DNA from 3 places in the Siphonobacter sp. SORGH_AS_0500 genome. Region 3 is predicted to be linked to each of the others. Evidence: riboswitches for the same ligand, from Rfam matches in the RefSeq annotation. Region 3 holds a riboswitch; each other region holds the start of a gene.
The links. A riboswitch is a leader RNA that binds a small molecule or an ion and turns the genes downstream of it on or off. The one in region 3 is predicted to bind S-adenosylmethionine.
Positions count from the first base shown of each region.

Region 1: linked by a shared signal. The riboswitch ahead of QE357_RS22120 (cysteine desulfurase family protein) and the one ahead of metK (methionine adenosyltransferase) in region 3 are both predicted to bind S-adenosylmethionine.
Region 2: linked by a shared signal. The riboswitch ahead of QE357_RS19325 (O-acetylhomoserine aminocarboxypropyltransferase/cysteine synthase) and the one ahead of metK (methionine adenosyltransferase) in region 3 are both predicted to bind S-adenosylmethionine.

Region 1 covers NZ_JAVIYT010000006.1:122,521-127,017, forward strand. Annotated here, with positions in the region: gene QE357_RS22115 (NAD(P)H-dependent oxidoreductase) at 1-471, shown strand, start outside; gene QE357_RS22120 (cysteine desulfurase family protein) at 870-2,015, opposite strand; SAM riboswitch class I at 2,203-2,304, opposite strand; gene QE357_RS22125 (SGNH/GDSL hydrolase family protein) at 2,541-3,653, shown strand; gene QE357_RS22130 (hypothetical protein) at 3,660-3,806, shown strand; gene QE357_RS22135 (VOC family protein) at 3,942-4,325, shown strand; gene QE357_RS22140 (ATP-binding protein) at 4,387-4,497, opposite strand, start outside.
Region 2 covers NZ_JAVIYT010000001.1:4,588,040-4,592,536, forward strand. Annotated here, with positions in the region: gene QE357_RS19315 (tyrosine-protein phosphatase) at 1-751, opposite strand, end outside; gene QE357_RS19320 (NeuD/PglB/VioB family sugar acetyltransferase) at 1,464-2,096, opposite strand; SAM riboswitch class I at 2,317-2,434, shown strand; gene QE357_RS19325 (O-acetylhomoserine aminocarboxypropyltransferase/cysteine synthase) at 2,637-3,941, shown strand; gene metX (homoserine O-acetyltransferase) at 4,030-4,497, shown strand, end outside.
Region 3 covers NZ_JAVIYT010000001.1:2,186,426-2,190,922, reverse strand. Annotated here, with positions in the region: gene lipA (lipoyl synthase) at 1-274, shown strand, start outside; gene QE357_RS09190 (lycopene cyclase family protein) at 408-1,766, shown strand; SAM-I-IV-variant riboswitch at 1,808-1,911, shown strand; gene metK (methionine adenosyltransferase) at 2,001-3,257, shown strand; gene QE357_RS09180 (hypothetical protein) at 3,478-4,242, shown strand; gene QE357_RS09175 (DUF2339 domain-containing protein) at 4,406-4,497, shown strand, end outside.

The sequences.
Region 1 (4,497 bases), on a different contig from region 3:
GAACCCGCTCCTCATCTGGATGAATCGCATATTAATGCCTTTTTTACGCCTAAAGAAAATCTCTCACCGGAGCAGGAGCAAAGCATCAAGTATTCGGATGATGCCGTTGCGGAATTAATGGAAAGTGACATCATTATTATGGAAGCTCCCATGTATAATTTCAACATCACGTCTACATTAAAGGCCTATTTTGATCACATAACCAGAGCCGGAATCACGTTCCACTACACGGGTAATGGTTTACTTCCCGAAGGACTTCTGAAAAACAAAAAGGCTTATCTGGCCATCACCTCGGGAGGTGTTTATTCCAAAGGAGAACTCAAGCCGTATGATTTCATTGATACGTACGTGCGTTTCTTTTTAACGTCAATTGGCATTGAAGTGATGGGCGTTTTTCGAGCAGAAGGGCAGGCCATTGTCGGAAAAGAAGTTGCTTTGGAAGAGGGTATTAAAAGCATTACTATCCATTGATGGGTAGTTTCCGTCGCTGCTTTTTCGAATGGATCAAGAACTTGCTTGAGTATATAAGTTTGTAATTTAGGAAGTTGAGTTAGTTTCTTTGTCCCCCGCCAAGAAATGGGCGGGGGGTTTGCTTATTCTTTAGAACGATAGCTTAGAATGTGCCTCAGCACGATGATAACCAGACTGTTTTACTGACGACAAAATACTCGGGAGAAAAGGAAGATCCTTTGCTTCGCTCTAGATGACAGACGCTGATGATAAAGTAGTTAGAAGTCATTTAAGTGTCCCCGGATGAAATCCGGGGACATTCTGAATGACAGATGTTTGGAGCATTTGTTAAAAAAGAAAAGCTGCCAGCATAAGAGTTGGCAGCTTTTCTTCGAAGATGTTTTCAAACTGGGAATGCTTTACGAAGCCAGACTAACTTCCTCAGTCTGATACAATTCACTAAGGATAGACAAGACTTCGTTGATTTCTTCAAACGTATTATCCGCTCCGAAGGAGAAACGAACGTTTTCTTTCCCAAAACTGGTGGGAATTTCCTGTAGTACGTGTGAGCCTCCGGCGAGATTGGAACAGGCACTACCACCGGAGACGGCAATGCCGCGAGCATCCAGGGCTTCTACCAATGAGCAGGGGCCGTCGAGAATAGGGAAGGCGACGTTAATTAATCCGGGTAAACTTTCCTCGAGGCTTTGACATCGACCATTAAACAAAACCCCGGGGATTTGCCGTTGGATTTCGTCGATGAACTGTTGTTTCAATGAATTCAGATGGGCGATGTTCTGCGTTTGATGGGTTATCGCCAGCTCCAGAGCCTTAGTTAATCCCACAATGCCGGGAATATTTTCGGTTCCTCCGCGTTGCCCCCCTTCCTGTCCGCCGCCGCTGATAAAGGCGGGCAATCGGTGTCCCTGACGGGCAAACAAAAATCCTACGCCTTTAGGACCACGAAATTTATGAGCCGAAGCCGTCGCAAAATCAACCGCATGCAGGTTTACGGGCACTTTACCGATGCTTTGAACGGTATCCGTATGGAAATAAGCTCCGTAGTGTTGAGTTAACGAATGCACTTCTTCCAAATCCAAAAGCGTACCTAGTTCGTTATTGGCGTGCATGAGGCTGACGAGTCCGTTGGGATGCTTCTCCAGCCACTGGGTTAAATCAGGAATGGATACCCGACCCTGCTCGTCTAACTGGACGTAATGAACTTGAATGAGCCCCGCCTGTTCCAACTGTTTCAGCGGCAAAAGCACGGCTTTATGTTCAATCTTCGAAGTAAGGACGTGGCGGATGTTAAAGTGCTGAATGCTACTTTTTAAAGCAAAATTGTCAGCTTCGGTACCGCCAGAAGTAAAGATAATTTCTTCGGGAGTAATGTTCAGTAAATCAGCAATTTGCCGACGACTCGATTGAATTACTTTTTTCGCTTCCCGGCCCGCCCAGTGATTCGAAGAGGCGTTGCCAAAATGTTGCGTAAAATAGGGTATGATGGCTTCCAGAACAGCAGGAGACAAAGCGGTAGTCGCGGAGTTATCTAAATAAATACTCATGGTATAAAAGAGCTGATGAAGGGTGAATGAATGGACACATAAGGAGCACAGGTATCAAATAAACCTGAGCGACGCTTGGTAATGAAATGAAACTGAGTCTCGTGACAAACGAGAGAAAGCCTTAACTCATCAGTAATGAGCAGGCCGATCGGTTCCTTAGATTGGGGAGGAATGACATGGCATATGGGGTTTATAGTTCCTAAAAATGTTAGGCAGGTTAGCACTGATTCCGCGTCGGAAAGTTGCTAAGGATTCGTCGAGCCTGTCTCTCCTCCTTTCTGTATAAGCCCCAACTACCAATGGTAATTGAAGACAATGCAAAGTAAAGTAGGGGAATTTAATAAAACAAATAAAATCTATAGAAATGGTAGATTAATAATACTGTTAACACTTCTTGTTGTGCTATTGCTCTGTAAAATAGATGATTACTAAAAATTATTTTTCTAAAATCAACTTACCATTAGTAAAATAGTCATTGCTATGATTCATTACGTAGGTTTAGGCAACCGAAAAAACTAGTTACCTATGAAGTCATTGCTGAGAATCATTACGCTTTTCTTCTGTTTTCCGACCTTGGTATTCTCCCAAAAAAGTGCATTGGAAAATGCCACGCTACTTCGTGCCAGGGAAGGGTTACCTTTCTTTTTTGAAAAAATAAAAGCTGGAAAGCCGATCATGGTAGGATACCTAGGTGGTAGCATTACTGAAGCCGGAAAAGGCTGGCGGGAGCAGTCACTGAGTTGGTTACAGAAAACCTATCCGCAGGTTCCCTTTCGGCAGATTAATGCGGGAGTTGGAGGAACGGGCTCGGATTTAGGTGTTTTTCGGGTGCAAACTCAGGTGCTCGATCAGAATCCTGATTTGGTTTTCGTAGAATTTGCTGTAAACGATAACGGTAAAAAGCCAGAGCAGATTTACAAAGCCATGGAAGGAATCGTTCGAAAAACCTGGCGGCAAAATCCTCATACCGATCTCTGTTTCGTATACACCTTAACGGCAGATCTGGCCCCAACTTACCAGCAGGGAAAACTGCCAGCTTCGGCTTTAGCCATGGAACAAATTGCGGAATATTATGGAATTCCCAGCGTTTGTCTGGGGCTGGAGGTGGCAGCTTTGGCCCAGCAAGGTAAGCTGATTTTCAAAGGCAAACCCGAAGATGCACCGGACAAAATTGTGTTTTCAGCCGATAACGTGCATCCTTATCCCGAAACAGGGCATCGGTTATATACGGAAGCCCTGGCAAAAGCTTTGAAGCAAATGGCGGACCTGAAAGTAACGCCACAAAAGCGGGCTTTAGCTAAACCTTACGTGAATGATAACTGGGAAGCGGCCCGTATGATCGCAGTGGACGAATTGAAAAAACAGGGGAACTGGACGACAATTACTCCCGATACGGATTCCGTGGCTTTGGCTTTGCAGCAGCGGTTTTCGAGCTTAATAAAATCCAGCACGCCGGGTGATTATCTGGAAGTAAAAATGAAAGGTCTGGCTTGCGGGTTGTATGATGTGATGGGTCCGGGAACGGGTCAGTATAGTATGGAAGTGGATCAGGACTTCAAACAAACCATTTCCCGGTTCGATGCTTATTGTACAGATTATCGCTCGAATTTCTTCGTTGTCCCTACATCGCCGAATTAGACGCATGTGATTCGATTTAAAGTTTCGGACGAAAAAGTGGATAAAGCCGCCATTCTTAAGACCCGAAACCAGGTTATGAATGATCCGTCACGCTTTCAGGAAAATGCCTGTTATGCAGGGAAGTTATTACTGGTGGGTGAAATAGTGCCGTAATGGAAATAACCGTTCCATAAGCGAAACGCGAGAGAAGTATTCAAATAAATTCACAAGGAAGTCATTCCTGCTGACATAAGGCTGTCATGGATGGGGTAGACCTTTGGATCCATTCTCACTAAAACGCAAATGGATATGTCTATCAAAATGAACGCCGGAATTATTACTTCCCGCTTAGCCGAGACGAAACGTTTTTATCAGGAAGTTTTTCAGTTTGGGATTACGTTCGAAAACGATTTTTTCGTGCTTATGCATACGCCTGACCGCAAAGCCGAAATCAGCTTTATGCTACCGGAGCATCCTTCGCAACATCCTTTATTTCATCCTGAATTTGACGGTAAAGGTGTTTTCCTAACACTGGAAGTGCCTAACGTAGACGAAGCATACGAGAAAATCAAAGATCTGAAGATCCCGATTGTTATTGAGTTGCGAGACGAACCCTGGGGTGACCGTCACTTTGCCTTTACGGATCCCAATGGAATTGGAATTGATGTTGTCACTCATCATGCAGTTGAATAGATTTTCAATAAAAAACCCGGTTCAGGTCTTACGCTGAACCGGGTTTTTTATTGAAAACTTATTACTTGGGTAAGAACACGCGAAACGTAGAACCCTGCTCTAATTGACTTTTGGCAGTAATAGCACCGCCGTGGTTGGCGGCTACTTTTTCGCAAATGGCTAAGCCCACTCC
Region 2 (4,497 bases), 2.4 Mb from region 3:
CTCCATACTTGCCCGTAAGTGACATTGCATTGAGTTGTAGCAAACAACCAGCCTCTCGGTGATGGGCTAGTTCGGCTTCAAAATTTTTATAATATTTATACCGCTCCGGATGGGCCAGGATGGGCGTGTATCCCGCCGACTGAATGCGAAAAATTAAATCTGAGAGATGCAGCGGAGCCGAAGACCAGGCCGTTTCTACTAATATATACTTTTCTGGGCCAAAGGTTAACACTTCCCGGCTTTTTAATAAATCAAGGAAAAAATCATCAAGAAGGTATTCGGCGGCTACTTCAATCGTTAGGGGGAGGTTATGCTCCCGTACCAGGGACTGCAATTGCTCCTGACCCTCAAGTAAATGATGGTATTTGTTAGGAAACCAATCTCGGCTGACGTGGGGCGTAGTTACTACTTTAGTTATACCCCATTCGGAAAGTTGTTTTAAACAGGCCAGGGTTTCCTCCCAGGATGAAACTCCGTCATCTACTCCTGGCAGAAGGTGTGAATGTATATCAACTTTCCAAAAGCAGTCTTTAATGGGCTCTTCCAGATCGGGCTGTTGCCCTGTAAAAAAGCGGTTTTTCAAACGCTGCCATATACTCGTAGAACTCATTGACTTTTCAGTAGTGGGGACGGGGGGCACACTTGTATTAGGAGTCTCAGGAGCCATTTTAGCTTCTATCTGAGCACCCGCACGCAAACGAACTTCGTTTTTTTCAGATAGCGAAACTACTTCATCAAATTCCGTATTCATAATTGTAGCGGTGTATTAAGGTGGAATAGTCTCGGTAAAATCGACCTGTTACCCTAAACTGAGCTACCTGTTCAACAAAAAGCAAGATCAGTTTTGACTATCACGCTGATAGGTTTCAAACACTTATCAATTCTATTAGAACAGAACTAATAATCTTTTCGAAACCAATTCTACCTAAATTAGAGTCTATAAAGAATATATACAAGGATAATTCAACTTTGTTTAGAATTGCTGAACGAAATTCCAAAAGATAAATACGAGAAAATCTACTAGATGGATGTCATTTCAAACGTTTCATCGAAAAAAATTACATTCTTATAATTCATTTTTTTTATAGTAGCAAAGCTAAATAAGTCTTCAAAAAATTATACCATACGAAATGTTAACTACACTAATTTTAAGAGTAAAAACACTCATTAACAATTCATTAATTAGCTTAAAGCACCCATATTTTCATAAACATTACCAAATATTAGCAAAATAGTTCAATTATATTTTTTATATTTCAAGACTTCTTTATTCGCTTCTTTTAATTTCTATAACTCTTATAACTTATGTTAAGCTCATAGAGGTGGTAGAACGAAGAATCTATAAACCCAGTTTTGCACTATACCTAGAATAGTGAAGCTGTCTATTAATACATGTAGCAACAAAAAGGGGCCCGGTTACATGCGTTAAACCGGACCCCTTTTGATAAAATCGAGATCGTACTTTATACCTTTTTAGCCGGATTACCGAAGACCGTAGCACCCGCCGCGACGTTTTCAATGACGACAGACCCCGCTCCGATTCGGGCATTTTTCCCAATTTCGACGCCGCCTACAATCGTTACGCCAGAACCAATGAAAGTGTTTTCTCCCACTTTAGCTCCCATTCCGATTACACTCCCCGCTCCTACCTGAACAAAGTCTTCCAGGACAGTTTCGGTATCAATGATAACTCCGGCGTGGAGAATACAGTGGTTACTCACTTTGGAAAACGTCTGAACAATAACGCCAGCCGCAATCAGATTTCCGTGGCCGATGTGAGCATCTTCCGAGATAATGGCCGAGGGATGTACAGCATTAACAGGCTGCGTCTGGCGAGTTTCGTGCAGGTACTCAACCAGTGTTTTGCGTTCGGTCCGATCTTCTACTGCTATAAAAGCTTCACATTTATTTCCAATGAGTTCAGTAAATCCTTCATCGTCAGTCGCTGAAAAGACTGATACCTCACCAATTTCGGTTCCGTGCAGGCTCGTTTCGTCTTCTAGAAACCCGTACACAATGACGCCGTTGCGATTAAAAATATCAAGAGCCGTTTTACCCAAAGCTTTGGCTCCAAAAATAAGGACGGGGTTTTCCATAACGTATGCGTGTCAGTACATCAACTGACGTTTTTTACAAAAGTAGCAGATCAGCATGGGAAAGTTCACTCCTGATAATTATCCCCTGCCTTTTCGTTACTGATTTTGCGTGAATCAAAGTAATTATAACCCCCAATGAACAAAAAACGATCCGGCTCTTTCCACATTTGCCTATTCCTTTTTAAGTTTGCCTTTGAAAAGTCAGCCCGTTCCAGATGCTGACTTATCGAGAAGCGGGGAGAGACGGGCTCTGTGAACCGCTGGCAACCTATTTTCAACGAGGTGAAAACAAGGTGCTAATTCCTGCCCTGGGGAAGGTCTCCGGGGAGAGATAAGTAAAGCGAACTTTCATGCACCGGACGACCCTTTTATTGGGGGCTGCTATTCTGCCCTCTTTTTCCATCTCAGATTTCCTGACTCTTAGTTCATCCGCCTACGCAGGGGGCACTTCTTCTTGTTGTGGATTGCATGCAGAAACGATTCGTTTCAAACACTTACTCTAAACTCTATCTTTTATTCACGCATTAATTCTGCAACAACATGTCTGAATTACGTTTTGAAACGCTCCAGTTACACGCTGGCCAAGAGATTGACCCAACCACTAAGGCCCGGGCCGTTCCTATTTATCAAACCACGGCTTATCAGTTCGATGATTCCGCTCACGGAGCCCGGCTTTTTGCCCTTCAGGAATTTGGGAACATTTATTCACGCATTATGAACCCCACCCACGATGTGTTTGAAAAACGCATAGCGGCATTGGAAGGCGGCGTGGCAGCCCTTTCGGTGGCTTCGGGGCATGCGGCTCAGTTTATTGCCATCAATAACATTACTACCGTTGGCGATAACTTTGTAACGACTTCCTATTTATACGGCGGCAGCTATAACCAGTTTAAGAATTCCTTTAAAAATATTGGCGTTGAAGCCCGTTTTGCTGAAGGCGATAAAGTCGAATCATTCGAACGGCTCATTGACGATCGCACCAAGTTCCTGTATCTGGAAACTATTGGTAACCCTGGATTTAACATTCCCGATTTTGAAGCCTTCGCAGCCCTGGCTAAGAAGTATGATCTGCCCATTATCGTAGATAATACATTCGGAGCAGGCGGGGCCATTGCTCAGCCTCTTAAGCACGGAGCCCACGTGGTTGTTAGCTCGGCTACGAAGTGGATCGGCGGTCACGGTACTTCTATGGGAGGGGTTATTATCGACGGCGGCACCTATAACTGGGGCAATGGAAAGTACCCTCAGTTTACCGAACCCTCACCAAGTTACCACGGTCTGGTATTAAATGATGTATTCGGCTTTAATGGTCCTTTCGGTAATATTCAGTTCATCATTCGGGCCCGGGTAGAAGGACTTCGGGATTGGGGACCTTCTCAAGCTCCTTTCAACAGCTTCTTACTATTGCAGGGACTCGAAACGCTTTCGCTTCGCGTAGAGCGGACGAACGAAAATGCTCTGGCTCTGGCGACCTGGCTGGAAAACCATCCGGCAGTAGAATATGTGAATTACCCCGGTTTGGCGAGTAGTCCCTACCACGCCCTGGCTCAGAAGTACTTAACCCGTGGCTTTGGCGGCGTGTTGACCTTCAAGCTTAAAGCGGGAAAAGAAGCGGCAGATCAGTTAGTTAATTCCTTAAAACTGATTAGTCACCTGGCTAATGTGGGCGATGCGAAAACGCTCATCATCCACCCCGCCAGCACGACGCACTCCCAGCTTTCAGCCGCCGAGCAAGCTACGGCGGGCGTAGAACCGGGATTACTCCGAATTTCGCTGGGTTTTGAACACATTGAAGACATTAAGGCGGACCTAGAGCAGGCCATTCAGGCCGTTTCAGGTTCCTAGCCTCCAGGGTCGGGGCTTTGGCTCCGACCTTATTTCACTCGATTTGCATACTGACTTACTTGAAAGTCCTTAACTGATTGCTTACGCTTTGTCTGAGTTACAACTATTTCATTACCCGCATCCTTTTGACTTAGAATGCGGACAGACCCTACCCGAAATTCAGGTAGCTTATCATACCTTTGGAAAGCTTAATGACCGGGCCGATAATGCCGTCTGGATTTGTCATGCCCTCACGGGAAATTCAGACGTTACTGAGTGGTGGAGCGGATTAGTGGGCGAAGGAAAGCTATTAGATACCCGACAGTATTTCATTATTTGTGCGAATGTGCTGAGTTCGGCTTATGGTTCTACCTCGGCCTTATCAGTTAATCCGCTTACGCAGGAACCTTATTATCAGGATTTTCCGCTCGTAACCATTCGTGATGTTGTTAAAAGTCTGGATTTACTACGGGAGCATTTGCAGATTCAGCAGCTTTGCATGCTCGTAGGTGGATCGCTTGGCGGACAGCAGGCTCTGGAATGGGCCATTCAGAAACCCGAGCTTTTCAAGCAACTG
Region 3 (4,497 bases):
CAAACGTACCAAAACGGGCATTATGCTAGGTTTGGGCGAAACGCAGGACGAAGTATTCAAAGCTATGGATGATCTGGTCGCTCATGGACTGGACGTTCTGACGCTGGGCCAATACCTTCAGCCTACAAAAATGCACCACGAAGTTATTGAATGGATTCACCCCGACACCTTCGCGATGTATAAGGAAGAGGGCGAAAAAAGAGGGATTAAATACGTTGAATCGGGCCCGCTGGTACGCTCCAGCTACCATGCCGAACGTCACGTAAACGTATAATTTATATTGATTTGAGTCAAAGGCCTCGTTACCTAGGAGTAGCGAGGCCTTTTTTGTAGAGAGCCGACTTCATCGCGTCTAGTCGGGAGATGGAAATCAGGCAGAGCTAAGAAACTGCCTCTTGCCCTCCGCTATGGTTGGTGTCCTCACCAACCATTATGCTTTATTAATGGCGGGTGAAGACACCAGCCATAGCGGGAGTAACAAAAATTGCCTCTACCCAGACGCGATAAAGTCGCCTCTCTGCATTCAAACAAAATCGAATTTTCCAGGTTCTATTTTCATTCACGAGATTCCCGATTGCTTGAAGTACGACATCATCATAACAGGAGGAGGTATGGCTGGACTAAGTCTGGCCTATTACCTCAATCGTAGTGCTTTACGCGATAAGAAAATTTTGATTATTGATCGTGAAAAGAAAACCCGGAATGACCGCACCTGGGCCTTTTGGCAGGAAGGAGAAAGTGCATTCGAGTCCATCCTCTACCGAAAATGGAATTCCATCTGGTTTCATGGATCTAATGGATTTTCCCGAAAGTTGACCTTAGGCAAGCATCAGTATAAGTTACTTCGCGGAATTGATTTCTACCAGTTTATTCATCACGAACTGGCGACAAACCCTGCCATTGAATTCTTATACAGCCCCATTCAGTCTATTCTGTCTGATAACCAGGAAGCCATTGTTCAAACCGAAGCAGGCGAATACCGGGCAAGCTGGTGTTTCGATAGTACGCACGTTTTGCAAGCCATGAAACCCTTGCCAGCGAGTGGCTTTGTCTACCAAAACCTGTTACAGCACTTCAAAGGCTGGGTCATTCGCACCAATCAACCTGCCTTTGACCCGCAGGTACCGATTATGATGGATTTCCGAATCGACCAGCAGAACGAATGTCGATTCATCTACGTAATGCCTTTTTCTGAAACGGAAGCTCTCATTGAATTCACGCTCTTTACCCCAGCCCTGCTTTCAAAAAAAGAGTACGATAAAGGTTTAAAAAGTTACATTCAGGAATTCACTTCCATTCAGCACTATGAAATTCTGGAAGAAGAATTTGGGATTATTCCCATGAGCGACGAGCCTGCTCAGGAACAGGCAGCTCCACGCGTGATTCGCGTGGGTACTGCGGGCGGTTATACGCGGGCCAGCACGGGTTATACCTTTACCCGCACGCAAAAGCGTTTACAACAATTGGTTCATAACCTGGAACGATCTTTCGACGTTTCGCCCGTAACCCACAAAGCAATCCCTGCTCTGAATTACTTTTACGATCAGGTTTTTCTAAATGTCTTTTTAAAAAAGCGGGTATCTACGGCTGCTATATTTACGGGGTTGTTCCAAAAAAATCCGGCTCCCCGCATTTTCCGGTTTCTGGATGAAGAAAGCAGTCTGGTAGAAGACTTAAAAGTCATTGTTTCCGTACCCATCCTTCCCTTTACAAAAGCCGCCATTGACATTTTTAAACGAAATATTCAGGAATTCCGACAAGGTTAAGCCATCTTGTTTGGTGAATTTCCACGGAATGTACAATTTTGCAAAAGTATCCAGAGGCTCCAGTTAGGGCACCAACCGAGTTTAGAACGCTACGGTGGTTTAACGATACGGGCTTTTTTCTTGAAAATCAGCTTTTTAGAAAAATTCAAAACGTTCAATTCCTTCCTTTGGCCAAGGTTTACGAAACATTACATATTTATCGATTCGTACTCCCAATCAATTAATTAACAGCACATGCCTTATCTATTCACTTCTGAGTCTGTATCTGAAGGACATCCTGATAAAGTAGCCGATCAAATTTCAGATGCCCTCATTGATCATTTCTTAGCCTTCGACCCTCAATCTAAAGTTGCCTGCGAAACCCTGGTAACTACCGGACAGGTTGTTTTGGCCGGTGAAGTTAAATCAACTACCTATCTCGACGTTCAGAGCATTGCTCGTGAAGTAATCCGTAAAATTGGATATACGAAGTCTGAATACATGTTTGAAGCCAATTCCTGCGGTGTTCTTTCTGCTATTCACGACCAGTCAGCGGATATTAACCAGGGCGTGGATCGCTCAAATCCTGAAGAACAGGGTGCGGGTGACCAGGGTATGATGTTCGGTTACGCTACCCGCGAAACGGACAACTACATGCCTTTAGCTCTGGATTTAGCTCACAAAATCCTGAAGGAAATGAGCGACATTCGTAATAATGAGCTGTCGCTGATGCCTTACTTACGCCCCGATGCGAAGTCTCAGGTAACGATTGAATATAGTGATGACAACACGCCTCAGCGAATTGATACCATCGTTGTTTCGACGCAACATGATGATTTCGGTGATGACGAAACGATGCTCACTAAAATCCGCGAAGACATCATTAACATCGTTATTCCCCGCGTGAAAGCTGCTCTGAAACCTGAGTTAAGCCAGTTATTCGAAGGAGAAATTACCTATCACATCAACCCTACGGGTAAATTCGTGATTGGTGGTCCTCACGGCGATACGGGTCTGACGGGTCGTAAGATCATTGTTGATACATACGGCGGAAAAGGTGCCCACGGTGGGGGTGCGTTCTCGGGTAAAGATCCTTCGAAAGTAGACCGTTCGGCAGCTTATGCTACGCGGCACATTGCGAAAAACCTGGTTGCTGCTGGGCTGGCGGATGAAGTATTGGTTCAGGTTTCTTACGCCATTGGCGTAGCAGAGCCTTGCGGTCTGTATATCAACACGTATGGAACTTCGAAGGTGGGATTAACGGACGGAGAAATTGCCTTGAAAGTAGGCGAGATCTTCGACATGCGTCCTTACTTCATTGAGCAGCGTCTGAAACTTCGTAACCCAATTTATTCCGAAACGGCTGCCTATGGTCACATGGGTCGCGAATCGAAAGTGGTAACAAAAACATTCAAATCTCCCGACGGAAAAGTAATCGAGCAGGAAGTAGAATTATTTACCTGGGAAAAACTGGATTACGTGGATCAGGTAAAAGCCAAATTTGGTCTGTAATTCCTTGAATTATATCTCTTTAAAAGGCCCGGATTGTATAAACAATCCGGGCCTTTGGTTTTCTACCCTGTAGAGACGCGACTTCATCGCGTCTGGCCGGGAAATGAAAGTAACGTAGGGGTAACCCAAAACTGCCTCTTACCCAGAAGCGATGAATCGCGTCTCTAGGTTTTTTACCTATCTTAGATTCCTATTCTTTCTTCTCTTGGTCAAATCTGATATGCTGAAAATCCTAACCACTACTTTAGTACTCCTAACTTCCACTTTTACTTTTGCACAAACCACCAAAGTTATCGTTCGGGCCCAGGCCAAAGATGCCAAATTTATTGGCACCGGCATTGGTGGGGCTTATGTCATTATTCGTAATGAGTTGACGGGTGAAATTCTGGCGAAAGGTCTGACCAGCGGAAATTCTGGCAACACGGATTTACTTATGAACCAGCCCTACAAACGCCACAATCGCCTTACCGACGAACAGACAGCCCGATTTGAAGCAGACTTAAAACTGGATGCTCCTACCTTCGTTACCGTCGAAGCCATCGCTCCCGTTAATCGTAAAAGTTCAGCCGTAAAAGCTTCTACCCAGCTCTGGCTCATCCCGGGAAAACCCATCGATGGCGACGGGATTATTCTACAAATTCCCGGATTAATGGTGGACATTTTAGAACCTCAATCTCATCAGGTGATTACCCAAACCACACTAAAGGATAATCAGGTAAAAATTCGGATTAATCTGGTTATGATGTGCGGTTGTGTGATTAATAAAAACGGGTTCTGGAAATCTGATAACATCGAAGTAAAAGCTCTCGTCAAAAAAGATGGCATGAAGTTTGGAGAAATTCCGTTGAGCTTTGCTTCGCAGGATAATATTTTTGAAGGAATGCTTTCCGTTAAAGATAAAGGCATGTACGAAATACAGATTTACGCCTACGACCAGGTAAACAAAAACACCGGAATCGACCGAATTAACTTTGTAATCCAATAAGTTTAGTTTTCTGTTTTCAATTTTTTGCCACAAAGGCTCGAAGACACCAAGGTTCACAAAGTTTTATGCTGAGGTACTCTGTGCAAAACTCTGAGTAACGCTGTGGTTAATCAAAAACAGAAAACTAAGCTCATTACCTTCCAACCTACTCTATCTATTACCTATGAATGAACGTAATCGGATCGATGCATTAGAAGCCGAAGTCCAGCGACTGGCGGAGCAGCTTTCCAGTGCTCAGAAAAATCTTATTCAGAT